One region of the Serratia sp. NPDC078593 genome, then DNA from elsewhere that is predicted to be linked to it. Evidence: predicted binding sites of a transcription regulator. Region 1 holds the regulator's gene; each other region holds the start of a gene.
What was found. The regulator PhoB, encoded in region 1, activates phosphate uptake and scavenging genes when phosphate is short. The targets are predictions, from matches to a motif close to CTGTCATAAAACTGNCNNAT.

Region 1 (10,238 bases):
GATTGAGTAGGCTCCAGTCGTCATAGTGCTGCTGACTTTCGGCTATTTGTGCGAAAAGCGCCTGTTGCTGATTGCGGCGCAGGGCATCGCTTTCTAACTGATTACGCAGTTCGCCCTGCCGCTGTTGTAACACCTTCAACTGCTGCATCAAGGCTTGCTGCTCGTTGGTCAACATGTGCGGATCAATGCTGGTTTCATCCAGGCCAGCAGGACGCTGCTGTTGATGATGGGCTAAGGTTTGTTCTGCCTGCGCTAACAGGGCGCTGGCTTCTACCCAGCGTTGCTGCAATTGTTCTTTGTGCTGTTGCAATTGCTGGCGCTGGGCATCGTCCAGTAGGGCCGCCGTGAAAGCAGCCTCGTCGCTGAACTCGCTGGCAGCCAGCCCCTGAACCCACTGCTCTTCGGCCTGCTGTAAACGTTCCGCCCATTGTGCCAACTGTTGTTGCAGCCCCGCCAATTGGCCACTTAACCGATCGCGTTGCTCCTGCGCCGACTGTAATTGTTGGTTGGCTAGCGTGGTGGCTTGCTCGCCGGCCGCCTGCTGTTGACGCAGTTGCTCACGAACTTGGGCTATCTGTCGTTCGCCAAACAGTGCCGTTCGTTGCGTCCGTAACGTGGTGAGGTTTTCTTCATTTTGCTGCCATTGTTGTTGGAGCCGCTGTTGCTGTTGTTGGTGATCGGCGAAGTTCTTTTCTAACAGGCTGAAGCGTTCGTTAAGCAGCGCAGCGTGCTGTTGCTTCTGCTGCTGTTCGGTTTGCAGATTGGCTAAGGCATCTTTGGCCTGTTGCACCGCTTGTACGGCTAATTCATGTTGAGCAAGCCGTTGCTGGCCTTCACGCTCCTCGCTGTCGCAGCGGTGTAACCAGTCGTTCAGGCGTTCGCTATCCTGTAAACCAAAATCAAGCGCCAGCGGCTCAGCCAATTGTTGCCAGCTTTGCTGATGTGCGGCCAACTGTTGTTCATCTTGGGTGATGGCTTGCTGTTGTCGCTGTTGCTGCTGTTGCAGGTTGTCATACTGTGCACGCAGTTCAACGCCCTGTTTTTGCAAGGCGTCGGTCTGTGTTTTTAGCTGCTCAAGACGCTGTGCTGTTTCAGATGGCGCTATCGCCTGATACTGCTCAACCGCCGGGTGTTGTGTTGCGCCGCACAGCGGGCAAGGCGTGTTAGTTTGCAAGCGGGCGCGTTCGGCCTCTAGGCTAACAATGCGCTGTTCCAACTCGAGCGTTTTTTCAACCTCGGCCTGATGGGCTTTTTGTTGTTTATATTGCTGGCGAACCTGTTCCAGTTGCGGTGCTAGTTGTGCCAACTGTTGTGTACCCGCCTGCAACTCTTGCCGCTGTTGCTCCACCCGTTTGAGCGTTTGTTGTGAGAGCGAAGCAAGCGTAAACAGCTGCTGCCGTGCCGGACGCAGTTCACTGAGCTTTGCTAATCGCAGACGCAGCGCGGCCAACGGCACCTGTGCTTCCAGCGCGTGATGTTGTTGCTGTTGGGTGGTTAACGCCTGGCTAAGTTGCTCAAATTTACGCTGATGTTGTTGCGCCTGCTCTGCCAACTGGCTGCGCTGAGTGTTTAATTGTGCCAGCGTATGCTGGTGCTCTTTACCCTGTTGTTCGGCGCTGCTCAACGCCTGCTTGAGTTCTGTCCGGCTGTGATCTAATTGCGCGATCTGATTATCGAGCGGCAACACCTGTTCATCGATCAATTGTTGCTGTTGCAGACGGTATTGCGCCTGTTTTTGCTGTTCGGCTCGTGCCTGTTCGAGCGCCTGTTGTAACGGTGCCAACTGCGCGTTTTGCAACTGATATTGTTGGTTCAGTTGCGTAATCTGTTGTTGCAACGCCTGGTGCTCGCTACGACAACGCTGCCGTTCGTTAAGCAATGGCCGTAGCTTTTCGGCCGGTTCACTGCGTGCTAACGCTTGCAATTGCGGTTCAGCCTGCGCTTGCTGTTGTTGCACGACGCTCAGCCGTTGTTGATATTCGTGTTGTTTCTGTTGCGCCTGTTGCCATTGTTGCAGCCAGTTAATGGCTTGCTGGCGCTGTTGCGCCTGCTGGCTGAGATCATTTTCTTCATGGCTGAGTGCGCTTAGCTGCGCTTCCCGCTGTTGGCGCTGCTCGTCATTTAACAGTTCAATGCCGCTGGCGCGTTGGTGTAACGCATCCAGCTCCAGTTTGGCTTGCTTATGTTGTTCAAAGACGCGTTCAGATAACTGACCGTAAATTTCGGTGCCGGTCAACTCTTCCAGTAATTCGGCACGATCGTTGGCAGCGGCGTTGAGAAAGGCGGCAAATTGCCCTTGTGAGAGCATCATCGATTTGGTGAAGCGGCCAAAATCCAAACCGGTGATCGCGGCGATCAGATCCAGTTTGTCGCGCACTTTATCGGCAATAATCTTGCCGTCGGCTAGCAACGCCAGTTCTACTTTTGGGGCTTGTAAATTGCCGTTGGGATCGTTTTTGGCCCGGCGTTGGCTCCAGAACGCGCGATAACCGACGCCTTTGACCTCAAATTCGACCTCAGCCAACGACTCGGCGGTGTGGCGCGTCATCAGTTCATTTTGGCTGGGCGAGACGTGCAAGCGCGGAGTTTGGTGGTACAACGCCAAACAAACGGCGTCGAGCAGCGTCGTTTTTCCTGCCCCGGTCGGGCCGGTAATCGCGAACAGACCGTTGCTGGCGAACGGCTCTACACCAAAGTTGATTTTCCATTCGCCCTGGAGCGAGTTGAGGTTTTTTAGCCGTAAACTCAGGATCTTCATGCGGAGGGGGCCTCATCTTGCTGTACGGCGTCCACCGTTTGTTGGAACAGGTGACGTAGCCGTTCGCGGCGCGCTTCAGCCATGTCGCTTTCCAGCGCCAGCCGTCGCTCAAACACGTCATTAACGCTCAGTTCGTTCAACGTTTCTTTGTCTTGCTGGGCGATAGCCAGGCGGCGTTGTTCTTTGCTACGGCGTAATAACACCACGTCGACAGGCAGTTCATCGGTCAGTGCTTGAATGCGTCGTTGGATGTCGCTCAGGTAATCTTGCGTTGCCACCTCAATATCCAGCCACACCGGTCGCTCGCCGGTATAATCGGCGAACTGCCGCAATTGTTGCTCGATCTGCGCTAAATCCCCTTTGATCAATTGCATCGGCTGGAATATAGGGATTTCAAGCGGCGTCACCTGCTGCAATATGCCATCAGCGAAGTCCACCATAAACACGCTTTTGGCTTTGCCTACCTCATCAAAACTGAGAGGGATCGGTGAACCGCTGTAACGAATATGTGTGCTTTTCGCCACCTGCTGCGCACGGTGTATGTGCCCGAGCGCGATGTAATCCGCCGGTGGGAAGGCCTGCGCTGGGAAGGCATCCAGCGTGCCGATGTAAATATCGCGCACGGAATCTGAGGTGGTGACGCCAACGGTGGTCAGGTGGCCGGTAGCGACAATCGGCAGCGCGCCGCCTAGCGCATCTCGGCGTGCACAGGCCGCGTGATACAACCGTTGATAATGGGCGGCGATGGCGGTTTGCAACGCGGCCTGTTTTTCCCCGCCGGATTCGCCTGCGCGGCTGGTCAGCAAATCGCGTGGCCGCAGGAATGGAATCGCGCACAGCACTGCGCCAGGTTGGCCGTTGCGCTGGTTCAGCACGACTAGCTGTTGTTCCGGTTCAGCCTGCACATTGGCAACGACGGTAGTATTCAGGCAGGAAAGCAATTCGCGTGATTCATTCAGGGTTGCCACGGAGTCGTGGTTACCGCCCAGCACCACCAGTTGGCAGCCGGTTCGCTGGAGTTGCACCACAAAGCGGTTATATAACTCGCGTGCGTAGCTCGGGGGCGAGCCGGTATCGAACACATCGCCAGCGACAATCAGCGCATCGACCTGCTGTTGCGCGATTTGTTGAATAAGCCAATCGAGAAAGGCCTGATGCTCGGCGGCGCGGCTTTTGGTAAAAAAGTACTGGCCAAGGTGCCAGTCAGAGGTATGAATCAGACGCATATACCCTTCATCTTTCAAGTGGCAGGTGTATTGGCAGGTGCGTTGGCGGCTGTCATTAAGCCCAACCGGTGACGGAGGCCCTGGCCTAGTAACGAGCGGCTTGCGAGCTCACCGACGCGTTGTTAACCGCGCCGTCATCGATTCATTGTTCTGTGGATGCCGCCCTGCACCGCGAAATCTATTGGGGGTAGAGGTTCGCCCAACGATCATAAAATTCCAATGATTATAAAGGTGTTGCTCGCGGCTGTCGTCGGCCATTGATTATGACGGCCAGATGATTATTCTGTGAACAGGAAACTATTTGCCTGCAACATGAGTGGCGGTTGGGCTATTTTTTCATAAATCTGTCATAAAACTGACGCATAATGACATCCGCAATCAAATCGTGATCGCTATACCCAAAATCATTCAGATGGCATCGCAGCGGCAATGCCGTGGTTAGCCCTCCACGGGGCGCGCAACGGCGGCCAAAAACGAGGCGGTCAGAAATATGACGGGTAAACACATTGACAGGATTGACGATGACTAGACGCATATTGGTGGTGGAAGACGAAGCGCCGATTCGTGAGATGGTGTGTTTTGTGTTGGAACAAAATGGTTACCAACCGTTGGAAGCCGAAGATTACGACAGCGCTGTGACGCGCTTGTCTGAGCCGTTTCCTGATTTGGTGTTACTCGACTGGATGTTGCCCGGTGGTTCCGGCATTCAATTCATCAAACACATGAAGCGTGAGGCGCTCACCCGTGATATTCCGGTGATGATGCTGACGGCACGCGGCGAAGAAGAAGATCGGGTACGTGGTTTGGAAGTGGGTGCGGATGACTACATTACGAAACCGTTCTCACCGAAAGAGTTGGTGGCACGTATTAAAGCCGTCATGCGCCGCATTTCACCGATGGCGGTGGAAGACGTGATTGAAATGCAAGGCCTGAGTTTGGATCCTTCCTCGCATCGGGTCATGGCCAATGAACAAGCGCTGGATATGGGGCCGACCGAGTTTAAACTGTTGCATTTCTTTATGACCCATCCAGAACGTGTCTATAGCCGCGAACAGTTGCTTAATCACGTTTGGGGCACTAACGTTTATGTGGAAGACCGTACCGTTGACGTGCACATCCGCCGTTTGCGCAAGGCGCTGGAGAGCAGTGGCCATGACAAGATGGTTCAAACCGTTCGGGGCACCGGTTACCGGTTCTCAACGCGCTACTAAACGCGCAGCGCTGGAGAACTTACCGTGTTAGAACGTCTTTCCTGGAAGAGGCTGGCTCTCGAGCTGGCTCTTTTTTGTTTGCCTGCGTTATTGCTGGGGCTGATTGTCGGTTATCTCCCTTGGCTGCTGTTAGCGGCGGTGTTGGCGGCGCTGGTGTGGAATTTTTACAATCAACTTAAACTCTCCCATTGGCTGTGGGTTGACCGCAGCATGACCCCTCCGCCCGGCCGTTGGAGCTGGGAACCGCTATTCTATGGGCTTTATCAGATGCAGCAGCGCAACCGGCGGCGGCGGCGCGAGTTGGCTTTGCTGATCAAACGTTTTCGCAGCGGCGCAGAATCGCTGCCTGACGCCGTGGTGATGACCACGGAAGACGGTAATATCTTCTGGTGTAACGGGTTGGCGCAGCATTTACTGGGTTTTCGCTGGCCGGAAGATAACGGCCAGCACATTCTGAACCTGCTGCGTTATCCTGAGTTCAGCAATTATCTGCAACAGCAGGCGTTTTCGCACCCGCTGACGCTGCAATTAAACAACGACCATTTCGTCGAATTTCGCGTCATGCCCTATTCGGAGGGGCAATTGTTGATGGTAGCGCGTGATGTCACCCAAATGCGGCAATTGGAGGGCGCGCGGCGTAACTTCTTCGCGAATGTCAGCCATGAATTGCGTACGCCGTTGACGGTGCTGCAAGGCTACTTGGAAATGATGAATGACGAAGAATTAGACGGCTCACTGCGGGGCAAAGCGCTGAACACGATGCAGGAGCAGACCAAACGTATGGACGGGTTGGTGAAACAGCTTCTGACGCTGTCACGTATCGAAGCCGCACCGATTATTGATATGAATGAAAAGGTGGATGTGCCGCTGATGCTGCGGGTATTGCAGCGCGAAGCGCAATCGCTGAGCGGCGGCCAGCATGAGATTAGCTTTCGCGTTAATGAGGCGCTGAAGGTATTTGGTAATGACGATCAGCTACGCAGCGCGGTGTCCAACCTGGTGTATAACGCGGTCAACCACACGCCAGCGGGGACGCATATCGAAGTGAGCTGGCAAAAAACGCCATTTGGTGCGCAGTTTCAGGTGAGCGATGACGGGCCGGGCATTACCGCTGAGCATATACCGCGCTTAACCGAACGCTTTTATCGCGTCGATAAGGCGCGTTCACGCCAGACGGGGGGCAGCGGATTGGGGTTGGCGATCGTTAAACATGCGCTTAGCCACCACGATACTCGGTTGGAGGTGCTGAGCGAGCCGGGCATCGGCACTCGCTTCATCTTTACCTTACCTAACCGCTTGATTGTTCCTGAAGCTTTATCAGAGAATGCGCTGAAAAACTAACGCGTGAGGCGATGGGATGCGATGGATTCAAGGATTGTGGCTTTGCCTGGCGCTGTTATGCAGCCGTGGTGCGCTCGCGCAATCTGACGGCATGTTGGCGGGCAATCTATCCAGCGTGGGTTCCGATACCTTGGCCAATTTAATGGCCCTGTGGGCGCAGGATTTTAGCCAGCATTACCCCAATATTAACCTGCAAATTCAGGCGGCGGGTTCATCGACTGCGCCGACCGCATTGGCCGCCGGTGCGGCACAGTTGGGGCCGATGAGCAGACCGATGAAGGCCGCCGAACTGGCGGCGTTTGAGCATCGCTATGGCTATGCACCGCTGGCGGTGCCCGTTGCCGTAGATGCGTTGGTGGTGCTGGTGCATCAGGATAATCCACTGCGCGGTCTTAACTTGCATCAACTCGATCAACTCTTCTCCGCTACGCGCCGTTGCGCACAAGCCGCACCGTTACAACGTTGGGGGCAGCTTGGCCTGAACGGCGGGTGGACGCAGCGTAGCATACAGCGTTTTGGCCGCAATTCGGCCTCCGGCACTTACGGCTATTTCAAGCTGCGTGCCCTGTGTGGGGGGGATTTCATGGCGCAAGTGAATGAGCTTCCCGGCTCGGCTTCCGTTGTACAGGCGGTGGCAGGTTCACTGAATAGCGTGGGCTACGCCAGTATTGGTTTCCGCGCCAGTGGCGTTCGTCTGATACCGCTGGCAGAAAAGGGCGAGGAATATATCGCACCGACCGAAAGCAATGTGCGCAATGGCCGCTATCCTTTGGCGCGTTATCTCTATATCTACGTGAATAAAGCGCCAAATCGGCCGCTTGAACCGTTGACGGCCGCTTTCCTCGATCGGGTTTTGTCAGAGCAAGGACAAAATCTGGTCAATCATGACGGCTATTTGCCCCTGCCGCAGGCGATGGTGCATAAAACGCGCCAGGTCTTGGGATTGAACTGATCCTTCAGGTGGCGTAATTGGCACCATGATGAGTTTTATTCAACACCCGTGAAAATTTCTCCGTTGCTGTCGAGCAGACCGCATGACAGGATAATTTTAGAGCTTTGGATGTCTGGATGTCTAGTTGTAACCCAGCGTAATCATTCAACTTTTAAATTATTAAAGCAGAAGTGATACACCGTCTGCTTGTCACCGGAGTCAAAACTATGTGCACTTGCCATCACGCTTTTCGCGCCGACGTTGTTGGTAGCCTGTTACGCCCTGAGCCGCTGAAAACCGCCCGCCAGCAGTTTCAGCGTGGCGAAATCGATACGCCTCAACTGCGTGCAATAGAAGATGAACAAATCCGTTTAGCCGTTGAAAAACAGCAGGCGCTTGGCCTAGCGGTTGTCACCGATGGTGAATTGTGCCGCGCGTGGTGGCACTTTGATTTCTTCGAAGGACTGAACGGTGTTGAAGGCTATGAGGCCGAACAGGGCATCCAGTTCAACGGGATACAAACGAAAGCGCGGAGCATCAATGTTGTCGGCAAGCTGGGCTTTAATCCGCAGCACCCGATGTTGGCAGACTTCCGATTTTTGTGTTCGATCGCCGATGACGCGTTGCCGAAAATGACCATTCCAAGCCCCAGCGTGCTGCATTTTCGGGGTGGGCGTAAAGCGATCGACAGCCAGGTTTATCCGCAGTTAGACAGTTATTTTGACGATTTGGCGCAAACCTATCGCGATGCGATCGCCGCATTTTATCAGGCCGGCTGCCGCTATTTACAATTGGATGACACGGTCTGGGCTTATTTATGTTCCGATGAGCAACGCCGTCTGATTCGCGAGCGTGGTGATGATCCCGATCGTCTGGCACAGATTTACGCCGATGTATTAAATGCTGCTATTGCCGGGAAACCGGATGATTTGACCATCGGTTTGCACGTTTGTCGCGGCAATTTCCGCTCCACCTGGATCTCGGAAGGTGGCTATGAACCGGTGGCAGAAATTTTGTTCGGTCAGGTGAATATCGATGCCTTCTTCCTCGAATACGATAATGCGCGTTCGGGTGGTTTCGAGCCATTGCGCTTTATCAAACCGGGTAAACAGCAGGTGGTGTTGGGATTGATCACCACCAAGAATGGTGAGTTAGAAAACCCCGAACAGGTGAAACAGCGGTTGGAAGAAGCAGCGCAATTTGTCGATCGTCGGCAATTATGTTTGAGCACCCAATGTGGTTTTGCATCGACGGAAGAGGGCAACAGCCTAAGTGAGCAACAGCAATGGGAGAAGTTACGCAGCGTAGTGAATATTGCTGAACAGGTTTGGTCGTGAGCGGAAGCAGCGGCGTTTCCGCGCGGTAATTTGACGAATCATGGCGTTTTCGCGCGGTGATTAACGCTTTGTTTCACGTTTCGTGAGTTGATTGTTTAAAAATAATACAAATCATGTAGGGTATATTTCCTAATGACCAATATGATCGACTGGTGACGAAAGTTTATCTGGTCGATCACTCTGCTTTTTATCGTGCGCCTTGCCTTTCAACGCTATAAACGATTTACTTACACCCCGTTGTCGGACTAATCCTCCATTTTATAACTTCTAAAACTTTGCCCATCATCAAGCGTGGTTACTTTCCGCATTAAGGTCGAAACGCCGGATTGGTGCGTTTTTTATTCTTATAGCGCTTGCGATGAATGGCTAGCCGACAACCCGGTGGAGCGATGTGCTCCATGCTAACAGACCTTTTTTTTTCATTTGAACAGGCAACACGACATCGTATGAGTCATCGTTTAACGTCAAAAGATATTCTGGCATTAGGTTTTATGACCTTTGCCTTATTCGTCGGGGCTGGGAACATTATTTTCCCGCCGATGGTGGGTTTGCAGTCCGGTGAGCACGTCTGGACTGCGGCGCTTGGTTTCTTGGTTACCGCCGTGGGTTTGCCGGTGCTAACGGTGGTTGCGCTGGCGCGCGTCGGTGGCGGTATTGATGCCCTGAGCACACCGATCGGCCGTAAAGCGGGCTTGCTGCTGGCGACGGTCTGTTATCTGGCCGTTGGCCCACTGTTTGCGACCCCGCGTACCGCAACGGTTTCTTTTGAAGTGGGGATCGCGCCGTTGACCGGTGATAGCGATATGGCACTGTTGATTTACAGTCTGGTGTATTTTGCATTGGTGATTGCTATTTCGCTTTATCCCGGTCGTCTGCTGGATACCGTCGGTCATTTTTTGGCACCGCTGAAAATCGTTGCGCTGGGTGCATTGGGTGTGGCGGCGCTGGTATGGCCGGCGGGTTCACCCATTCCGGCCACTGACATCTATCAGAACGTACCGTTCTCTTCAGGTTTCGTTAATGGCTACCTGACGATGGACACCTTAGGGGCAATGGTATTTGGCATCGTGATCGTTAACGCTGCGCGATCGCGTGGGGTGAAAGACGCAGGCTTGCTGACCCGTTACACCATTTTTGCGGGCTTGATCGCCGGTATCGGTCTGACACTGGTTTATCTGAGCCTGTTCAAACTGGGTTCCGGTAGCGGTGTATTGGTACCTGATGCGACTAATGGCGCGGTGATCTTGCATGCTTACGTGCAAAATACGTTTGGTGGTTTGGGGAGCTTCTTCCTGGCGGCGTTGATCTTTATCGCCTGCATGGTGACAGCGGTTGGCTTGACCTGCGCCTGTGCGGAATTTTTTGCACAATATTTGCCGTTCTCCTATAAAACGCTGGTTTTCATTTTGGGTCTGTTCTCAATGTTGGTGTCCA
Region 2 (10,238 bases), on a different contig from region 1:
CGACACCCATGCTCCTTACGAATGCGGTAATCAGCTTGATTGCAGTGATGAACGATTTCTGGCGCAGATGAACCCAGTTTATCGCACCTTGCTGCGACATGCCGATGAACAGGGTTGGCATATTGTTGATGGCCGCCAGCCCCCAGAGCAGGTTTTCCGCGCATTACAGGCCGGGGTCGAACAATTTTTAGCTGTATCGGCACCGTAGGCAACATGGTTAGCCGTTAAAAATCCCTTAATGTGAAATTTTAGGAGAGAGTAATGGAGATTGAAGTATCCCTGAGCGGCGAATTACCCGATCCACGCATCTATCAAGAGGTTTCTGCGGTGGGTCTGCTACGTGGCGAGTACATTTTTCGCCGTGCCGGGAAGTATCTCACCGCCCCGGACGGACGCCAATTGATGACCGAGTACATCGAAAATGTGTTGCGCGTTTTCCCTGACAAAGACGTCTGGTATCGTTTTATCGATGCACCGGCTAACGAAATCAATATGTTAGAAGGTTATGATGAATATGTATTGGAAGAATTCCCGACCATCGGCCTGCGCGGTATGCGCCGGGCGATGGAGCTGACCAACACCTTTGAGATTGAATTTGATGTCGTCACCCAATTGGCGCAGCGGCATAAAAATTTGCACATCATTTTCCCCTACGTTTGTGAGATGGAAGAGATTGAGTTCGGTATGGGCTATGCGCGACGTTTCGCCTTCCCCAACAACATCTCCTGCATGATGGAAACGCCCGCCGCCTTCTGGCATGCACGCGATATTGAAAAGCTGGGGATCGACTATTTTTTGGTGGGCATGAACGATCTCAGTAGCCTGATCGCAGGGGCCAGTCGCGGTAGTGGTTACGATCGCCATAATCATCCGGCACTGTTGGGCATGCTAAAAACGCTGCGTGAAACCCTCAATCATAGCCGTATCAGCATCGCCGGTTACATGAAGCCTGAATTTTATGATTTGGCTAAACAGACCGGCATGGACGCCATAACGGTGCACTACTCATCATTCCCGACGTTCTTCGGAGAGAAATTCAAAGCGTATCAGGATATGGATTTCATGCTGAATTTCAAAAAGCAGGATAACCGTAAGCGGTTGCGACTGTGGGCGCAATCCTTGCTGGATGTGGCCAATGATGATGATTCAATGACGATCCAAGGGTTGCACTGGCACAAAAAGCAGAAAAGCTAATGCCAGCGTACGTGGAGGGCGTAATGGAAAACCGTGTGATTGCGATTGTGGGCGGTGGCCCACGATCGGTCTATGCTCTGGAGCGCCTGTTGGCGTTGTTGCGTACCACGCCGGTATCGGCAACGTTAACAATCCACGTCTTTGAGGCCTGTGGCCGCAGCGGGGCTGGTCAGGCGCACAGCGATGAACAGCCCTACAGCAGTTATCTCAACCGCTGCGTCGATCAAATCTCGTTTGCAGCAGATGAATCTGTGCAGGCGGCAAACGTATTGTTGCCGCCGTCGTTGCGTTTAACCTTTTACCAGTGGTGTCGGCAGCGTTTGTTAAAAACGGGCGATCCGCGTTTTGATGTCGCTGGCCATGATGTGCCACGTCGTTATCTGCATGGCTTGGCTTTACGCGATCGCTTCGATTTGTATGCTGCATTGCTCAGTGCGTTGCCGGGAATCACGGTGTTAACGCACCACGATGAGGTGACCTCTGTACGCCGTATTAGCAACGGGTTCCAACTCTTCACGTTGCATGGCCTAGACTTAGCGGCCAATCATGTGCTGTTCGTCACCGGGCACATGCCCTGTCGGCCTCGTCCCGGCAGTATGGAAGCACGTTTTTCCCGCAGCCGCAGTTATATTGATTACGCGTATCCGTTAGAAGCGCGTTTCTCAGCGCGAACCGTGCGCCCCAGCAGCCGTTTGGCCCTTTTGGGGATGGGGTTGACGGCGATTGATATCTGCTTGTATCTGACAGAAGGACGCGGCGGGCGCTTCGTCGCTGATGCGGCGGGTTCGCTGTGTTATCACGCCAGTGGTCACGAGCCTGCGCAGATTGTGGCGCTGAGCCCGAGTGGGAAAATGTATTCGACAAGACCGATAAATGCCAAGGTGTTACCGGAGCATTTTCACCGTCCGCAGTTCTTTAGCGAACGGGCGGTGGCGCAACTGCGTGTGCATCATGGTCACAGCGTGATGTCGCCGGATGGTGTCTTTCAGCAGCAACTGGATTTTCGTCAGGATATTTTCCCGCTGATCGTCTTGGAAATGGCCTGGCTTTATTACTGTACCTTATTGGGTGAGGGCTGGGGGCAGCGCGCTTTGGCGTCGGTGATGCCGGCATATCAACATTTTCTCTCTCCTGCGGCGCAGCATCACGATAATGGCGTGATTGACCGTCTGTTACAGCCGCTTCAACAACAGTTTGAGCAGGTTACTGCTGAACTTGAGGCATTACTGGCCACTCAAACACCGTACCATCCCCAGTTATCGGCAGTGGCGAGCGCCTTTTACCGGACACTGACCGATGAGATCGTGGAACCGCAGCAGGCGCTGGCACGTTTGCGCGACCTGACGTTTTCACAGGTGAAATGGCTACACCCGTTACGGTTAGTCGATCATCGTTTTGATTGGCAGCGGATATTTGAGCCTTTTGCTGGTCAGGCCGTGCGCGGTACGCGTCAGCGTAAACGCCAAGTGTTGCGTTGGTTGGAAAAGGACTTGGCTGCTGCTCGTCAAGGCAACCTGCATAATCCGCTCAAGGCCGCTTGTGACGGCGTATGGCGAGACTTACGCCCGGTTTTCTCTGCCGTGACGGATTTTGCCGGGCTGAATCCGGCTTCGCAGCGTGAGTTTACGACCCATTGGTTATCGTATTACAACCGCTTGTCCAATGGAGCAGGCGTTGAGGCGATGGACAAAATGGCGGCGTTAATACGGCAAGGACGCGTGATCGTAGCGCCGGCTGGTCTGCGCATCCGTACTGACCGGGCAGGTAAAGGTTTTACGCTGACGGGGGGCGGACGCCGAATGACGGTTGAGCGTTTGGCTTGCGCCCGTTTACATCCCTTCCATGCGCGCTATCAACGGCAACCGCTTTATCCCGGAATGCTGCGTTCAGGGCTGATTCATCTTTGGTGCAATCGTAACGGACAAGATGCCTTTGTGCCCGGCGCGGTGGCATTAAACCCGGCGTATCATCCGGTGGCACCGGACGGAACGGTTGAAGAACGCCTCACTTTCCTTGGTTCACCGGTTGAGGGCGTGCGTTTCTTTCAAAATGCCGCTGCCCGTCCCGGCGCGAATAGTGCGGCGCTGAACGCAGCGCATCAATGGGCCGCGCAGATCCTGCACGAGATGGCCGCTCAGCCTGTTTCGTTGCAAGAGGTCTCACCGGTATGAGCTTCTATGGTGATGACTCACGTCATAGTCTGTGCCAATTTCGCAGCCGTATGCGTGCCCGTATGCAACAGCGGCAAGGCCATCACCAAATCATTTTCGCGGTTGATGGTATCCCTTATACGTTAGCAAAACGCCTTTGGCATCATGCCCATATGGAGTGTTGGCGTTCGGTCTTTCCTTCGACTTCGTCCACCTGCTGGCTCAGTAGCTTAACCGGGATGCGCGTTGAGGAGCACGGTGTGCCCGGTGTGGTGTTTCGACCCGACCCGGCGCAGCCCGTTGTCATTAACGTGTGCGATTATCAGGGCGAGGCAATCACTATTCCTACGGAGAATCTGTTTAGCGATGCGATTCAATGCGGCTATTTCCCGCAGGCGGTTGCCGGCGATTTATTGCCGATTCGCGGAGCCTGGACGCGGGCATTATTGGCGGGGGCTGCTTATATAGATAACAGTCGCTTTTATACGCAGCATTTTTCCGTTCCGCCGGCACAACGACTGATACAACTTGAGGACGCGATCGCGCAGGCGCAGACGCGGGCGGATAATCTGTCTCTGGTATGGTGCTTTATCGATATCGATCACTATATTCACCAGCACGGCTATGACAGTCAGGTTGAACAGTTTCTTTCCGGGCTGGAGTCCTTGGCTCAGCGCTTATGCCAGCAGGGGTGCGATGTCATTGCTTATGCCGACCATGGCTTGGTGCCCACGCGTCATGATGAGGGAATTGCCAAAACCGTTCGCGAAATTGGGCAGGCGTATGGCGCTCAAATGGGCGGTGCCGGGCGCACTCGTTGGTTTTACGTGGCTGACGACAAGCAGATGTCGCTTTGCCAGCGGTTGACCGCCGCGCTGGGCGCTGGAGTCGATGTGTTACCGCGGCAAGCTCTCTTTCCGCAGGGTGGGATGGAGCGGATGGGCAATGTGTTGCTGATCGCGCGTGAGGAACGCTTTATCGCGCCGGAGTCTTACTGCTATGAGCACGGTTCGCTATTGCCGCAGGAAATGACGGTACCCTATGCCGTCTGGGAGGCCAGATGCTGACTCGTGCGATTGATTCATACCAAAACATCGCCACACTGGATGATTCCGCGACCCAACTCAACCTTGCCTGGACCCAAGACGAACGGGAATTCATTCAGCCTGCTATCAGCGACGTCATTCAGCAGCGTTTACAAACCGAAATGGGGGAAGGCCTGCCAGACACTTACCGCTATGCGGTGGATGATCCTTGGGGCGATCTCGTCTTACGGCCTGCCGTGCACCGCTACTTTTCCCTGCGGCACGATGCCTTTTCCCTATCATGCGGCGCTGGCGTGATCGCATTATTGGCGGCGTTAGCCCATCTACCACACGGACAACGGGTGGCGATAGCCGGAGATGTCTACCCAGATTACCCGTGGTGGTTACAGCACGCCGGGCGTCAAGCATGGCGTCTTGATACCGACTCCCCTTGGGGGATGGCCGAAGCGGCGTTGGCCGGCGGTGCTGAACTGGTGTTTATGGAGCGCCCTGGGTTGCTGGCGGATGGCTTTGGCGATTTGGCGATATTACGCACCTTGTGTCAGGCATTAGCTGAGCGGGGAGTGCTGTTACTGATTGATGAGTCCAATGCCAATTATTATCCAGCGGCCTACAGTGCCGTGTCATTGATCCATGAAATGCCGAATCTGATGGTGCTGCGCGGCCTTTCCAAAGCCTGGGGGATGGGGGGATTGCGCGTAGGGTTTTGTCTTTGTTCTCGTGAACTGCAGTCGCGAGTCCGTCAGGCGATACCGCCGTTGTTGAATACCCCGCTAGCGTTGCGCATGGCGGCGGATATTCTGTCTCTGGGGGACTCAACGGCGGCTCTTCGGGCGCAAATTAGCACACATAAACCGCGCATGGTGGCGTTGCTTGGCACACAATCGATGGCGGAGGCGAGTACCGGACTGCCTTATGTTTTCTTACCGGAGTCGCAGGCCGCGATGTTGGCTGAGAAGGGAATTAAAGGCAAGCGTCATGGATGCTGGCAAGGTGATGACACGTTAACCAACCTGATGCGATTCAGTGTGCCGTTACTGCCGGAAAGATTGGCGAATTTTGAGCAACGACTGCGGCGTTAAGTCAGGGGGAAAGGATGGAGAGTGATGAGGTACTGACGGCTTTTCTGTTTGATAGCCAACGTGCGTTGGCACTGAGCCGTAAGCTGTCTGAGGAACAGTGGCAGATCTGCCTGCATGCTGCGGTTGAACACAAGATCCTACCGCGGGCGGTGGCGTTTTATCGCCGTGTCAGCGAACAACCTTTGGCGCCCAATTTTGCGGCGATACTGGACGCTCACCAGCGTGAGCGTCACAGCTGGTTGGCAGCCTGTCGGGCATTGCAGTTTGATGACGGTGAAATGCGCGCGATGCTGATGAAGGGTTTCGGGCATGAAATGTTATACCCAGAGCGCAGTGAGCGCTTCGCCAAGGATTTGGATATTGTGGTGCAAGATCTGGATGCTTTCTGCCGCTTTGCCCGACAGCTTTTTCAGCGGGGATTTTCCTTACCCTTTTTAGCGCGCCTCTATCTTCATCCAACGCAGGGATCATGGTGTGGCCTGGGCCGCTTTATTTTTGATCGTGGTTTGGAAGACGGTGGCGTGGAATTACACATTGGCCAGTTTGCGATTGATTCTCACCATGTGCTGGATTGGCAGGCGATCGCTTCCCATGCTTGCGAATGCCATTTTGCCGGTATCCCGCTTATCGTGCCGGACACGGTGATGAAGCTGAAGGTTTTCTTTATGGAATTGGCGACGCGTCCGGCGTGTATGTTACGCGATCTCTACGACGGCCACTGTCTGTTTGCCGTATTAGAACCCTCGCAGGAAGCGGCATTGAGGGTGCAGTTAGGTGATGCAGGGTTAGCCGACCAGGTGGACAAGCTGTTAGCTGCATTTAAGCGTTATAGGTTAACGCCGCCGGAGGTTTTGTCACGGCTTGCCGATACTTTGCGTGTCTCTGCGCGCCCGCAGCCGCAGCCTGTTACCTGGCAACAGCGATGGCGGCACTGGCTCGATAGCGCTTGTGAAAAAGAGGGGTGGCGACTGCATGTGCTTAGCCTACTCGATCGCGCGTGGTTTACGAACCTGGCTCTGCGGCGCGGTATGACGATTAATGCGCTGTTAATTGATGATACCCCTGCCGAAATGAAACTCACGCGTCAGCGTCATTATTTGCTGCTTACTACGCCTGCTGGCACCTTTTTACTTGGTGTGTGTGGTTTGTTTAGCGACGAGGAAGTGGAACAGTTACAGGCTGCACTGCGCCAGAAGATGCCGCCAGCAGAGCGGTTAGTGGAGGAAAAGCGTGATGCATGAACGACAAGCCATGATGAAGTTGGGGGCGTTCTGGTATCCGACCGGTTACCATATTGCTGCTTGGCGTCATCCGCAGGTGCCAGCCAATGCGGGCATTAACTTTCAACATTGCGCCGAATTTGCCCGTATGGCGGAAAGTGCCGCGTTTGATTTCTTGTTTCTGGCCGACAGCATGGCGGTGAAAGGGGATGATTGGCATGAGCTGAGCCGGGGCGCACATCGCTATGTTGGGCAATTTGAACCGCTGACGTTGCTATCCGCACTGAGTGCAGTGACTGAGCGTATTGGCCTTATCGCATCTGCGACTACGACCTATAGCCATCCTTATACGTTGGCGCGCCAGTTCGCCTCGTTAGCGCATCTCAGCCAGGGGCGTGTGGGATGGAACCTGGTGACCTCGCAAAATCCGTTTGAGGCAAATAATTTCGGTCTTGCACATCATCCAGAACACGATCGCCGCTATCAGCGGGCAGAGGAGTTTTATGAGGTCGTTGCTGGGCTGTGGCGCAGTTGGGAAACGGATGCTTTTTGTTACGATAAGGCCGCTGGGCGCTTTTTTGACCCGTCGAAAATGCAGGTACTGAATCACCAAGGTGAACACTTCAGTGTCAAAGGGCCGCTCAATGTGCCAGCTTGCCCCGGTGGTGCGCCCGTGATGGTTCAGGCTGGGGCATCAGAGGCGGGAAGAAACCTGGCGGCGCGAACCAGTGAAGTCATTTTTTCCGCTCAGCATGACTTTGCCGTTGCGAAAGCGTTTTATCAGGATATACGGCGGCGGGCGGCGTTAGCCAATCGTCCGGCGGGTATGCCATTGGTTATGACCGGCGTGTTTCCATTTGTCGGGCATACGCGGCAGGAAGCACAGGATAAATTCGAGCGTTTGCAGATGTTGATCGACGATCGTGTTGGCTTGGCTTTATTGCAGGTGCAGCTTGGCGGTGTCGATCTCTCCGAATGCGATCTTGACGGACCCTTACCGGATATTCCGCCAAGCAATGCCAGCCAAAGTCGGCGCGAATTGCTGGTGGCGCTGGCGCAGCGGGAAAACTATTCGATTCGTCAACTGTATCGCCATGTGGCGGGGGCGCGGGGACATTGGCAACTGATTGGTACGCCGCAACAGGTGGCCGATGAAATGGAGCAGTGGTTCCTAGGGGGCGCGACCGACGGGTTCAATATCATGGCCCCTTGGCTGCCGGGAGGAATGGCTGACTTTATTACCTTGGTGGTGCCTGAATTACGGCGCCGTGGTTTGTTTCGTCACCACTATCAAGGGCAAACGTTACGCGATCATCTTGGGTTGCCCTGCGTCTGACGCACGTTGGCTATACTGTAATCGGTCAACGATGAGGAAAGCGGTATGCAACAGGCATGGCGGGAAGTAGAGGAATATCTGGAAGATTGTCTGCTACGTGCGGACGATAATCTGGCGCAGACGCTGGCGTTAAATGCTGAACGCGGTCTACCGGCCATCGACGTCTCACCGCTACAAGGGCAATTTTTGATGTTGATGGTGCAAATCAGCGCTGCGCGTCGGGTGTTGGAGATTGGCACCTTGGGCGGTTTCAGCACGCAGTATTTAGCGCGCGGGCTGCCGCCGGAGGGTCGCGTGGTGACGCTGGAAAAAGATCCGGCTAATGCAGCGGTGGCGCGGGAGAATCTGCAGCGTGCCGGTTTGCTGGCGCAGGTGTCGATTATAGAAGGTACCGCGGCACAGACGTTGCCCATGTTGCAGTCGCAACCGCCGTTTGACCTGATTTTTATCGATGCCGATAAACAAAACAGTCTGTTATACCTGCAATGGGCGATAAAGCTAAGTCGTACAGGCAGCGTGATCATTATTGATAACGTGGTGCGCGGCGGCGCGATCGTCGGCGGGCAGCCCGACGTCCATGCGACCGGTATCTGTCAGGCATTGGAGGCGGTAAAAAGTCTGCCGATGCTAACTGGCACCGCATTGCAGACGGTCGGTGAAAAAGGCTGGGACGGTTTCGCGGTGCTACGTGTGGAAAGAACCGCGAGTTGAATGCAGCGATCACGATGACAACGGTTTTATCGTGCGGGAATGTGTTGTTTTTTCAGGTAAATAGAATCTTGTTCAAGGAGTTGACCCTTCTTTTTTGTTTATCTGATTGATTTTAAATTGATTAATTCATATCACCTTTGCACTGTCACATAACTGTCATATTTCATACATTTTTCTGTCACTAAACTGTCCTATTTTTCCTCCTGCAACAATACTTACTCTGATGAAAACGACTCGATGTCGATTTTTGAATATCCCATTAGGAGGGATTATGAAACTGATGCGTACCACCGTCGCCAGTATTGTGGCAGCGACTTTCTCCCTGGCCTCTGTGTCCGCGTTCGCTGCTGCTAGCTTGACCGGAGCAGGTGCGACATTCCCCGCGCCGGTGTATGCCAAGTGGGCAGATTCTTATCAGAAAGAAACCGGTAACAAAGTTAACTATCAGGGGATTGGTTCCTCTGGCGGCGTGAAGCAAATTCTTGCCAATACCGTTGATTTTGGTGCCTCTGATGCGCCGTTGTCCGATGAAAAACTGGCCGCTGACGGATTGTTCCAGTTCCCTACCGTGATTGGCGGTGTGGTGATGGCGGTGAACATCCCTGGTATCAAATCCGGTGATTTGACCCTTGATGGTCAGACGCTGGGTGATATTTACTTGGGTAACATCAAAAAATGGAATGATCCCGCGATCGTGAAGCTGAACCCTGGCGTGAAACTGCCGGATCAGAACATCGCCGTGGTACGTCGTGCTGACGGTTCTGGCACGTCATTCGTTTTCACCAGCTATCTGTCTAAAGTCAACGCGCAGTGGAAAGAGAAAATTGGCGCGGGCTCAACGGTTAACTGGCCAGCAGGTCTGGGCGGTAAAGGCAACGACGGTATCGCCGCATTCGTTCAGCGTCTGCCGGGCTCTATCGGCTATGTTGAATACGCGTATGCGAAGCAAAACAACCTGGCTTATACCAAACTGATCTCTGCCGATGGTAAACCGGTCAGCCCAACGGAAGATGCTTTCAGTGATGCTGCCAAAGGCGCTGACTGGAGCAAGACTTTCGCGCAGGATCTGACGAATCAGAAAGGTGAAAACGCGTGGCCAATTACCTCCACCACCTTCATCTTGGTACACAAAGAGCAGAAGAAACCGGAGCATGGTGTAGAGGTACTGAAGTTCTTCGACTGGGCGTACAAGTCGGGTGGCGATGAAGCCAAAGCCTTGGACTACGCAACGCTACCTGATGAAGTGATCGAGCAAGTGCGTGCTGCGTGGAAAACCAACGTTAAAGACAACACCGGTAAAGCACTGTACTAAGCGGCCAACGCAACATTGTGTGAGTCGTACTGTCGGGCCCGGCAAATCGGGCCCTCCTAGCTTTAAACAGAAGAGTAATCTATGGCTGAGTACAAGCCGACCATTAAGGCACCCAGCAAGAATGGTGACATCCTGTTCAGCGCACTGGTTAAACTGGCTGCGCTGATTACCTTATTGTTACTGGGCG
Region 3 (10,238 bases), on a different contig from region 1:
CAATTCGACAGCAGTAAAACCATCGACTGGGGCGTATTGCCTGGCCCCTTTTATACCCCAGAGCTTGGCTTAGGCATCGGTACGGCGGTGGTGGGTATGTATCGCCCGGATGACAGCGATACCGTCAGCCAAAACTCCACCTTGGCATTGAAAGGTTTTTTCAGTTCAACCGGCGCGTTTGGCGTCAGCGTGGAAAACTACAGTTTTTTTGCCAATGACCAATGGCGCTTTTTTGCTACCGGCTCGCTCAATAACATGCCGACCTATTATTGGGGCAGCGGTTATCAGGCTGGCTGGCACGATGGTAATAAAGAAAAATACACGCAGCAGTCACTGCATCTCGCCCCGGTATTGATGTATCGCGTCGCCCCCGCGTCCTATCTCGGCTTCGGTTGGGATATTACCTCAACGCATGCAGACGATCCGGACGGCCACGACCACAGCCTGTTTAACGCCGAATCCGCGGGCCCGTCATCAATCAGCTCAGGTGCCAGCGTGAACTTTAGCTACGATACGCGGGATTTTGTCTCTAACGCCCGCCACGGGCGCTATCTTAATCTGGGCTACACGCATTTTGCACCGGCATTGGGCAGCGACAGCCGTTTTGATACCCTAGAAGCCCAATTTGACACCTACCACAGCCTCAGTGCCAAAAGCGTACTGGCACTGGATCTGTATAGCCGCTTGGCGCACGGTAACGTGCCGTGGGATCGCCTGTCAGAATTGGGCAACGACAACCGTATGCGTGGCTATTATGAAGGCCGCTATCGCGACCATAACGTACTCAGCGGCCAGCTTGAATACCGTCATCAGCTCAACTGGCGGCATGGTTATGTGTTATGGGCGGGTGCGGGGACCCTCAGCCATACGGCCAGCGAGCTGGGTCAGGGGCACTGGTTGCCCACCGCCGGTATCGGTTATCGTTTTGAGTTTAAACCGCGTGTCAATGTTCGCCTCGACTTGGGCTTTGGCCAAAAGAGCACCGGGTTTTATTTTCAGGTAGGGGAAGCTTTTTGATGCGTTTTATCGCGCTGCTATTTACCTTTTTCACAGCGGCGGTGCAGGCCGTCCAAACGCCCGAAACGCTCCTCACCGCGCAACCCACGCGTGAAACGCGCATCAACTGGCCGGTGGTCAGTGGGCTGTCGCCACCGGATGGGCTGCGTCCCTGTTGCGCATTTGGTTTTAATCTTAAGGTACAAGCGCTGGGCATACCGATACCGTTCTATCAATTAGGCAACGTCGTCGACGCGGATAAACTGGGCATCCATCAATATAACGACAGCGCATTGGGTGCCATTAACAATTTGCTAGGCCTGAGCAGAGAGCAGGTCGGGTTGCTGTACACCCGGCGCGGTGGATTTATCGATGTCGCCCATGTTCGCGATACCGCTGACAACACACTGTTTTTATTCAGCCAAATCTTACCGAGGCTCGGCCAAGACTGGTACCTGGACTTAAGCGCAGAACTGGCGCAGCGGCGCATCCAACTCAACGCCTTCACGCCACCGCATGATGCCGCACAACGCTACACGCTGGCCGCCTATTTGGCCGGAGAGTTGGCCTTCCAAATGGCAGCCTGGCATGAAATTGCGCAGTGGTACGGTTATCAATCCGTACCGGGGTTCTCTGAAGAAGTGTCGGCATTCTCACCGGAAGATCTCTATTCCAATCTGTTGGGCGCGCGACTGGCGATTGATGCCATCTTGCAAGGCCAGGCGGTGTCGATCGGCGCTTACAATACGGCGATGGAAAGCCTGCTGCCCGACGCGCTGGCGCAGCTCGGTGCCGTGTCAATCGACGAAACACAACAGCAATTTGCCGGTATCGACGGTGACTGGTGGAACAGCCATCGTCGGGTGCCAGAGAAGTTTCTGGTGCTAAAGCGTGATTACGAGACCGGCGACAATCGCCTGCCTATGCAGCCGCCTTTTGAACGTACCGCGCCGCAGCGATTAATGCTGCCGCAGCAGGTCAATGGCCTGAGGTTACAGACCTTAGGCGAACTGCAACTGTGGCCGGGGAAATCCATGCGCCACCTGCCCATGCCGGTGCATTACTACACGCTAAGGGATTTCCACGCGTTGGCCCAGCACGCGCAAACCGAAGACGCCCGGCAACGGCAGAAAAAACCGCACTGATCGGGCACTCGCGTCGTGGTTATGGGTTCTCGACACCTTTGCGTAACAAATAACGGTATGGCGCACGCTCGGTTTCCTGCGCCACCAGCGTATGCTCCATAAAACGACAAAAACCGGGAATGTCACGGGTGGTGGCTGGATCGTCAGCAATAATCAACAGCGTTGCGCCGTTATCCATATGGCGTACGGTTTTGCGCACCATCATCACCGGTTCAGGGCAACGTAGGCCCAACGCATCCAACGTTTGGTCAGCCTGGGAAAAAATGTCAGTCATGCAATTTATCTCGATCAATAACGATCGGCGAACGCTCGCCAGATCTGATAACCGCGTAGTTTACGCCGGTAGTTTTTCTGCGCAAGGCACGTTAACGTTTGCGTGTCTTTTAACCATTTATTTCGTTGCATTGGTTGCGCAAACGCGTATCATGCGGCCGCGCAGAAATTTTTCGTCATATACTCTTCTTTAGCGATCGTCGCTATGAAAAGTATGGGTTCCCTCACCCCATTTTTCAAAAAGGTCAGTTATGTACGCTTTTACTTCTCAGCAGCGCCTGACCGCGCTGGTATGGCTTTCGCTATTTCATATTCTTATTATTACCTCCAGTAACTATCTGGTGCAGTTGCCGATTACCATTTTTGGCTTCCACACCACCTGGGGCGCATTCACTTTCCCGTTTATCTTCCTGGCGACCGATCTCACCGTGCGTATTTTTGGCGCACCGCTTGCCCGACGAATTATTCTCTCGGTGATGGTGCCCGCGCTGTTTATCTCTTACGTGATATCGACCGTAACCTATCAAGGTGAATGGCAAGGGTTTGCCGCACTGAGCCAGTTTAATTTGTTTGTAGCACGTATCGCCGTGGCCAGCTTTATGGCCTATGTCCTCGGCCAAATTCTGGATGTTCACGTCTTTAACCGTTTGCGCCAACGCAGTGCCTGGTGGGTCGCGCCCGCCGCCGCCATGTTCCTCGGCAATATCAGCGATACGTTGTCATTCTTCTTTATCGCATTCTACAAAAGCAGCGACCCCTTCATGGCCGCCAACTGGGTAGAAATAGCGCTCGTGGATTATACCTTCAAGGTGCTGATCTGCCTGATATTCTTCCTACCGATGTATGGCGTGTTGCTGAACATGTTACTCAAGCGTCTGGCTAATCGTCATCAGAACGCTTCGCTGCAACTGAGTTAATCTGCCCAGTCCGTTATCATGGTGGTCTGCGCAATACGGAGGCCACCATGACGGTAACCATTCGCCATGCCACACTGGCAGAAATTCAGCGGCTCTATCAGCACATCCCCGAATTCGCTGGCCGGTATTCACTGAGCGATATGCAACGACGCCTCGGCGAAGCGCCGGCCTGCTCACTTATCGCCGAATTTAACGGCCAACCCATCGGTTTTAAACTCGGTTATCAAACGCAACCAGATAGCTTCTATAGCTGGCTAGGCGGCGTGCTGCCGGATTTTCGTCGCCACGGCGTAGCACTAGCATTACTAGTGGAACAAGAGCGTTGGGTACAGCAACGGGGCTATCGACGGCTAAGCGTAAAAACCCGTAATCAATTTCGTAGTATGCTGATGCTACTGATCGGTAACGGTTATCAGATTGTTGGACTAGAAAAGAGCGGCGAAGTCGCTGATTATCGACTATTACTTGAAAAAAACGTGTGACAATATCTGCCTTGCATTTCAACGCATAATACGTTGCGATCGGGCAGAACACATCTACCTGAAGGAATAAGGAAGCCCAATGCGTAAAGTAGCAAAATTGATGGGTATCAGCCTGTTAGTCCTCGGCCTGGCCGCTTGTGACGGCGATGCTCAAGATACTCATGCCCCAACCGACGACGCGGCCACTCACACCGCCGCTGGACAACAGGTCAATTTACTGGACGGTAAACTGGCATTTACTCTGCCGAGCGGCATGGTCGATCAGAGCGGTAAATTGGGCAATCAAGCCAATAACATGCATGTTTATGCCGATACCACCGGCCAGCGGGCGGTGATCGTGATTCTGGGTGATAAAACGGCGGACAGCCCGGAAACGCTGACGGCGCGCCTGGAAGAAAAACAACGCTCACGCGATGCCAACCTGCAAGTGGTAACCAACAAAGCTATCGAGGTGGACGGTATCCCGCTGCGTCAGCTAGACAGCATTATCACCAGCGGTGGCCAAAAAGCCTATTCTTCGGTGCTGATCGGGACGCTAGATAATCATCTGCTCACCCTTCAAGTGACACTGCCTGCCGATAACCAACAACAAGCACAAAGTGAATCAGAAAGTATCATTAACACTCTGAAGCTAAAGCCATAATTATCAAGTGGCGGCCGCGGTAACGCCCTGCGGCATGACACTTCGATCAACATAGGGGCCGAACCGTTCGGCCCCAACGACAACCACGGCGCCAAGAGTCGGTTTATTGCAGCGCCTGTGCCAGCAATGTGATCGGATGCTCACAACGCTTGCTGGTCGACATCTCAATTTGCCATTTACAGGTTTCACAGTCGGTTACCACGACATCCACTCCACTTTGCTCAATCTGGCGAAACAACGACTCGCCAATCCCTTGCGACGTTTCATAGTTCTCTGACTTAAATCCATAAGTACCGGCAATACCGCAGCATTGCGACTCCAACACCACCAGCTCGACACCGGGAATCTGTCGTAATAATTCCAGGGTGTAGGCCGTCCACCCCATTTTCTCCATGTGGCACGGCGTATGGTAAGCCACGCGCAACGGCGTGTGTTTCAACGGTAGCTTACGCCCCTCGCTCAGCAAGCGGTAAAGATAACGCGTCGCCAGTTCAACCCGCTCGCGTACCGCTGAGGTGTCGATCTCCAGCAGATGTGGATACTCATCGCGTAAGGTAAACGTGCAGCTTGAAGAGGTGGCGACCACCGGAATGCCCTGCTCCAGTACGGTATGGTGTAATGATGCTGCATTCACCTTCGCCTGCTTTTTCGCCTGTTCGATAAAACCATTGGCAATCAGCGGTACGCCACAGCATTTTTCGCGTTTCAGCAGTTGTACGCCGATATTCATCGCGTTGAAAACCTTGATTAAATCCTTTCCTAACTGCGGATGGTTGTAATTAACAAAACACCCGTGGAAAAACGCCACCTGTTGCGTAAAGCGTGCCTGCTGCTGTGCCTGTTGGCGATACCAGCGGCGGAATGTACCGAACGAATATTTAGGTAATGCCCGACGATGGTCGATTTTTAACGCTTTATCTAACAATTTACGTACCGGCTTTAAACCGGTGGTGACGTTGACGATCGGGGCAAAGGGCGACGACAGCGATCCCATGATGTCGGTATGGCTGAGAATAGCATCACGCAGCGTCGGCTTACTTTGGCTGAAGCTGGCACGGGCGCGCTGGATAATATCGCCGATTTTTACCTCGGACGGGCACGCAACTTCACACCGTTTACAGTTAGTACAGTATTTCAACGCCTCGTCATACAACGCCGGATCTTTCAACCGCAACCGCTCACCGTCAGGCCCCGCCTGCTTCGGCCCCGGGTACAATGGGTTTACCTTCGCCACCGGGCAATACGTGGTACAGACGGTGCATTTGATGCAATTCTCAAAACTGTTGTCTTTTAACAGGCTCATGCAGATTCTCCCTGCTCGGCGATGTGCTGCGCGACATACAGCGCACTTAACAATGACACGCCTGCGCCACAGCCTTGCTGCAACGGATCATAACCCCCCGCCACCGCGCCAATCGCATAAAGGTTTTCCAACGCCTCCCCCTGACGCATCGCACGCAACTGCGCCGTGGTACGCACGCCAAATTGCAAATAAGGCTGCGGCGCAAACAGATCGCGGTGGCTCCAATCGGCACGGTCGGCCTGGCTAAAGACGTCCAGACCAAATACCGGTTCGCGTATGCAGTCGAACTCAGCCACCAACCCGTTACTGAAGAAACTGCCGCTGGCTAACACCACCTGCGGCGCTCGCAGCGGAATATCGGTATGGTTACGCGTAAACAGGGCGGTAACGCGCCGCTCGGTAATCTCGGCGCGCAGCACACGGTCACCCGGCATCAATACGCCGCCAAGCTGCTGTAAGCGTTGGCGCAGAGCCTGATGCAAACGCATGCCCAGCACCGAGGGCGGCAAAGTCGGCAGTAGACAAACCGGTTTGCCCAGTGCCTGCTGCAACATAGCCAACGGCCGATCGTCTTCCAACCCTAAACAGGCCGGCAGGAAAATAGCCTGCGCGTCCCCAGCCAGCCGCTGTAGCTCATCAGCCAATGCCGCCGCCTGTGCCGGTAAATCCAACACTCGGGCGATATTCACCGCACGGAATTCGCTAGGATTATTACGCAACCGATCCAAGGCTGGCAGGTGTAAATACCCCACCGTCGCGCTAACGCCCTGCTGTTCCAGCGAACTGGCTGCCATCTGCGGCTGAAAGTCGAGAAAACCTTCGATACCGATTACCGCAATCTTATGCCACGGTAACGCGCCGCCAAGCGGCGTGGTAGGAATCGCCTGCGGGCTAAGCCAGGTGGCACGGCGTGTGCCCAGCGGGGTGATACGCAGATGATTGTTGCGGCGGTCGCCTTGTAACGGCAGACCGCAACGTTGCAACAGTTGTTCAGCTTCCCCCGCCAACATGGCAACCTGCGTTGCCCCCATCAAACTGTACGGATGCTGCGGTGCCTGTTGTGCCAGCGTCGTCAAGGCGTCTAACGGCGCGGCAACCGGCGAACCGTCCGGTAAATGCGACAGCAAATCTAACGATCCCGACGAAAAATACAGCGCACTTTGGCCTGAACTGACCACGGCGCAACGCTTGCCCAATTCGGCCAACCGAACGGCGCAGCTTAAACCGGCTAATCCTGCGCCGATGATCACTACATCAAATTGCATCGTCTGCCTCCTGTGCGCGATCGCCACGATCGTCTAAACCGCATAGCCCTTGATAAACCCAACTGGTAAATTCGCTTTCGCGCAGTGCATCTCCCCAGGCTATGGGGCGCACGCCTTTCCAGCGTTCATTAAGAAAATGGGAAAGCTGGCTGATGGATTGCTGCGGCGTGGTGACGTTAAAGCGGCTCAGCAACCCGGCCGCGCGGCAGGCGCACAGCTCGCCCTGACAGGTGCCCATCCCAACCCGAGTGCGACGCCGCAGGTCGACCAAATTATTCACCGTCAATGAATTGACCGCGTAACGCACTTCACCGGCCGTGACCGCTTCACACTCGCAGACCAGACTGTTATCCAACCGATCGCCAGCAGGCACCTGGCTCGCGCGGTCGCCATGCCGGTAAATCGCCGAGCCACGAATGCTGGCGGGCAATGACACCACGCTGCGCGCGGTTTCCTCGGCCGACTGACGTGAGCCGGGCAGCGCTTCCTGCGCGGTGGTACAAGGGCTGTCGATACCTAACTTTTCGCATACGTTGTCCGTCGCCCATTGCGCCATCAGCCGGTAGGTCATCAGTTTGCCACCGGTTATGGTAATAAACCCTTCCAGTCCGTCACGCGCGGCGTGATCGAGCAATACAATGCCGCGGCTCACGTTACGGCCTGATGGATCGTCATCGCTGGCGACCAACGGCCGCACCCCGGCATAGGCTCGCAAGATACGGGTTTGTGCCAGTGACGGTGCCAACAGTGACCCCTCGCGGATCAGAATATCCACTTCCTGCGGCGTCACCCGCATGTCGTCAATCTGGTCATAATCGATGTGCGTTGAGGTGGTGCCAATCAGCGAAATGGTATCGCCCGGCACTAAAATGTCGGCATCCGCGGGCTTGCGGCAGCGATTGATCACCATGTTGTTGATGCGATGCCCCAAGATCAACAATGCCCCCTTCGCCGGGAACATACGGATACGTAAGTCGGCATATTCCGCGATTTGCTGGCCCCAAATACCGGCCGCATTGACCACCACCTCAGCGTGAATCTCGTACTGCTGGCCGCTCTGATGGTCGTAAACGCGCACGCCCCTGACGCGATCGCCATTCCTCAGCAAACCGATGACCTGGTGGTAGGTCAGAATCTGCGCACCATGTTCGCGCGCATCCAACATATTGGCCGCCGTCAGGCGGAAGGGATCGACGGTGCCATCCGGGACTCTCACCGCGCCAATCAACGCCGGGTTAGCGGCGGGTTCTAGCCGTAAAGCCTGCTGCGGATCGATAGCCTCGGCGTCAATCCCCGCCCGCTGGCATGCGGCAATAAACTGTTGCTGATAGTCGAACGAATCCTGTGGCAACGTGATGAACAGGCCGTCACTGCGCTCAATACAGTGGTGAGCGATGCGCTTGAGAATGCGGTTCTCCTCAATACATTCCCGTGCCGATTCGCTATCCGTCACCGCATAACGCGCGCCGCTGTGCAGTAAACCGTGGTTGCGCCCCGTCGCACCGGTAGCAATATCGTGTCGCTCCAGCAAAATGCAACGTAGACCACGACGCGCGCAGTCACGGGCAATGCCCGCGCCGGTCGCCCCACCGCCAATAATGATCACATCCGTTTCGTTAGCCGGTGAATTGTTGCTCATCACACCCCCAAAATCGCTGATTATGGAGGAATTGAGCCACAGTTAGTGCGGTTTTTGTTTGATAAGGAACAATAACGAACCTAAAACGAAAGAAAAATGTCCATAAAAAACCATGATTGTGATCAATATCACGACTTTTTTGCCTTTCTCTATTTCATAACGTTAACGAATCGCTCAAAATTCGCCGCAGTTTCATAAAAGTGTAACAAATGCGCGATGCATCACACAGCCAACCAGGGGTTTTGACTAGCATGGCGCTCGTTATGGAACAAAAAACGACACATCGATATCCGCACAATCATCACCAGAGACTGATCCTCTGAGGATGTAATACTGATAAAGCCATCGGAGGCGCTCATGTTGAGTATTTTTAAGCCAGCTGCACACACTTCCCGTGTGCCGCTCGATAAGGTAGATCCGCTCTACCGGAAATTGCGCTGGCAAATTTTTATGGGGATTTTCTTCGGCTACGCCGCTTACTATCTGGTCCGTAAAAACTTCACGCTGGCGATGCCTTATCTGATCGACCAAGGTTTTAGCCGTGGCGATCTGGGTTTCGCGCTGTCGGGCATATCCATCGCCTATGGATTTTCGAAATTTATCATGGGTTCGGTTTCTGACCGTTCCAACCCCCGGGTATTTTTGCCTGCGGGCCTGATTCTGGCCGCCGCCGTCATGCTGTTCATGGGTTTCGTGCCGTGGGCAACCTCTAGCATCGCCGTGATGTTCGTACTGTTATTCCTATGCGGCTGGTTCCAGGGGATGGGTTGGCCACCGTGCGGGCGCACCATGGTGCACTGGTGGTCGCAAAAAGAGCGTGGCGGTATCGTTTCGATATGGAACTGTGCTCATAACGTCGGCGGCGGTTTGCCTCCGTTACTGTTCTTGCTGGGTATGGCTTGGTTCAACGACTGGCATGCGGCGCTGTACATGCCCGCTTTCGGTGCCATTCTGGTGGCGCTGATAGCCTTCGCTCTGATGCGCGATACCCCACAATCCTGTGGTTTACCGCCGATCGAAGAGTATAAAAACGACTATCCGGATGACTATTCAGAAAAAGCAGAAGAAGAACTGACCGCTAAACAGATCTTCATGCAATATATTCTGCCGAATAAACTGCTGTGGTACATCGCCGTCGCTAACGTGTTTGTTTACCTGCTGCGTTACGGCATTCTCGACTGGTCACCGACCTACCTGAAAGAAGTGAAACACTTCGCACTGGATAAATCCTCTTGGGCTTACTTCCTGTACGAATACGCGGGTATCCCGGGTACGCTGCTGTGCGGTTGGATGTCGGATAAAGTGTTCAAAGGCAACCGTGGCGCCACCGGCGTATTCTTCATGACGCTGGTTACCATCGCTACCATCGTTTATTGGCTAAACCCGGTCGGCAACCCCGGTATTGATATGGCCTGTATGATCACCATCGGTTTCTTGATCTACGGCCCGGTGATGCTGATCGGCTTGCACGCGCTGGAACTGGCACCGAAGAAAGCTGCTGGCACCGCCGCTGGCTTTACCGGCCTGTTCGGTTACCTGGGCGGTTCAGTCGCGGCCAGCGCCGTTGTGGGTTAC

Region 2: pstS (phosphate ABC transporter substrate-binding protein PstS) is a predicted target of PhoB. The motif match lies at 8,882-8,901, and genes of this name have one in related genera.
Region 3: glpT (glycerol-3-phosphate transporter) is a predicted target of PhoB. The motif match lies at 8,853-8,872, and genes of this name have one in related genera.

What each region holds. Positions count from the first base shown of each region.
Region 1 covers NZ_JBNNGK010000016.1:29,097-39,334, forward strand. The annotation lists gene sbcC (exonuclease subunit SbcC) at 1-2,758, opposite strand, end outside; gene sbcD (exonuclease subunit SbcD) at 2,755-3,984, opposite strand; gene phoB (phosphate response regulator transcription factor PhoB) at 4,506-5,195, shown strand; gene phoR (phosphate regulon sensor histidine kinase PhoR) at 5,220-6,536, shown strand; gene ACQKDS_RS16160 (PstS family phosphate ABC transporter substrate-binding protein) at 6,553-7,488, shown strand; gene ACQKDS_RS16165 (cobalamin-independent methionine synthase II family protein) at 7,695-8,804, shown strand; gene brnQ (branched-chain amino acid transport system II carrier protein) at 9,251-10,238, shown strand, end outside.
Region 2 covers NZ_JBNNGK010000004.1:40,779-51,016, forward strand. The annotation lists gene ACQKDS_RS05880 (dTMP kinase) at 1-208, shown strand, start outside; gene ACQKDS_RS05885 (putative PEP-binding protein) at 262-1,194, shown strand; gene ACQKDS_RS05890 (FAD/NAD(P)-binding protein) at 1,218-3,365, shown strand; gene ACQKDS_RS05895 (alkaline phosphatase family protein) at 3,362-4,411, shown strand; gene ACQKDS_RS05900 (aminotransferase class I/II-fold pyridoxal phosphate-dependent enzyme) at 4,405-5,472, shown strand; gene ACQKDS_RS05905 (nucleotidyltransferase family protein) at 5,487-6,713, shown strand; gene ACQKDS_RS05910 (LLM class flavin-dependent oxidoreductase) at 6,706-8,028, shown strand; gene ACQKDS_RS05915 (O-methyltransferase) at 8,074-8,739, shown strand; gene pstS (phosphate ABC transporter substrate-binding protein PstS) at 9,011-10,051, shown strand; gene pstC (phosphate ABC transporter permease PstC) at 10,133-10,238, shown strand, end outside.
Region 3 covers NZ_JBNNGK010000004.1:283,731-293,968, reverse strand. The annotation lists gene ACQKDS_RS07035 (BamA/TamA family outer membrane protein) at 1-1,017, shown strand, start outside; gene ACQKDS_RS07030 (DUF4056 domain-containing protein) at 1,017-2,141, shown strand; gene tusA (sulfurtransferase TusA) at 2,161-2,415, opposite strand; gene ACQKDS_RS07020 (7-cyano-7-deazaguanine/7-aminomethyl-7-deazaguanine transporter) at 2,666-3,331, shown strand; gene ACQKDS_RS07015 (GNAT family N-acetyltransferase) at 3,379-3,813, shown strand; gene ACQKDS_RS07010 (DcrB family lipoprotein) at 3,893-4,456, shown strand; gene glpC (anaerobic glycerol-3-phosphate dehydrogenase subunit GlpC) at 4,560-5,759, opposite strand; gene glpB (glycerol-3-phosphate dehydrogenase subunit GlpB) at 5,756-7,024, opposite strand; gene glpA (anaerobic glycerol-3-phosphate dehydrogenase subunit A) at 7,014-8,663, opposite strand; gene glpT (glycerol-3-phosphate transporter) at 9,021-10,238, shown strand, end outside.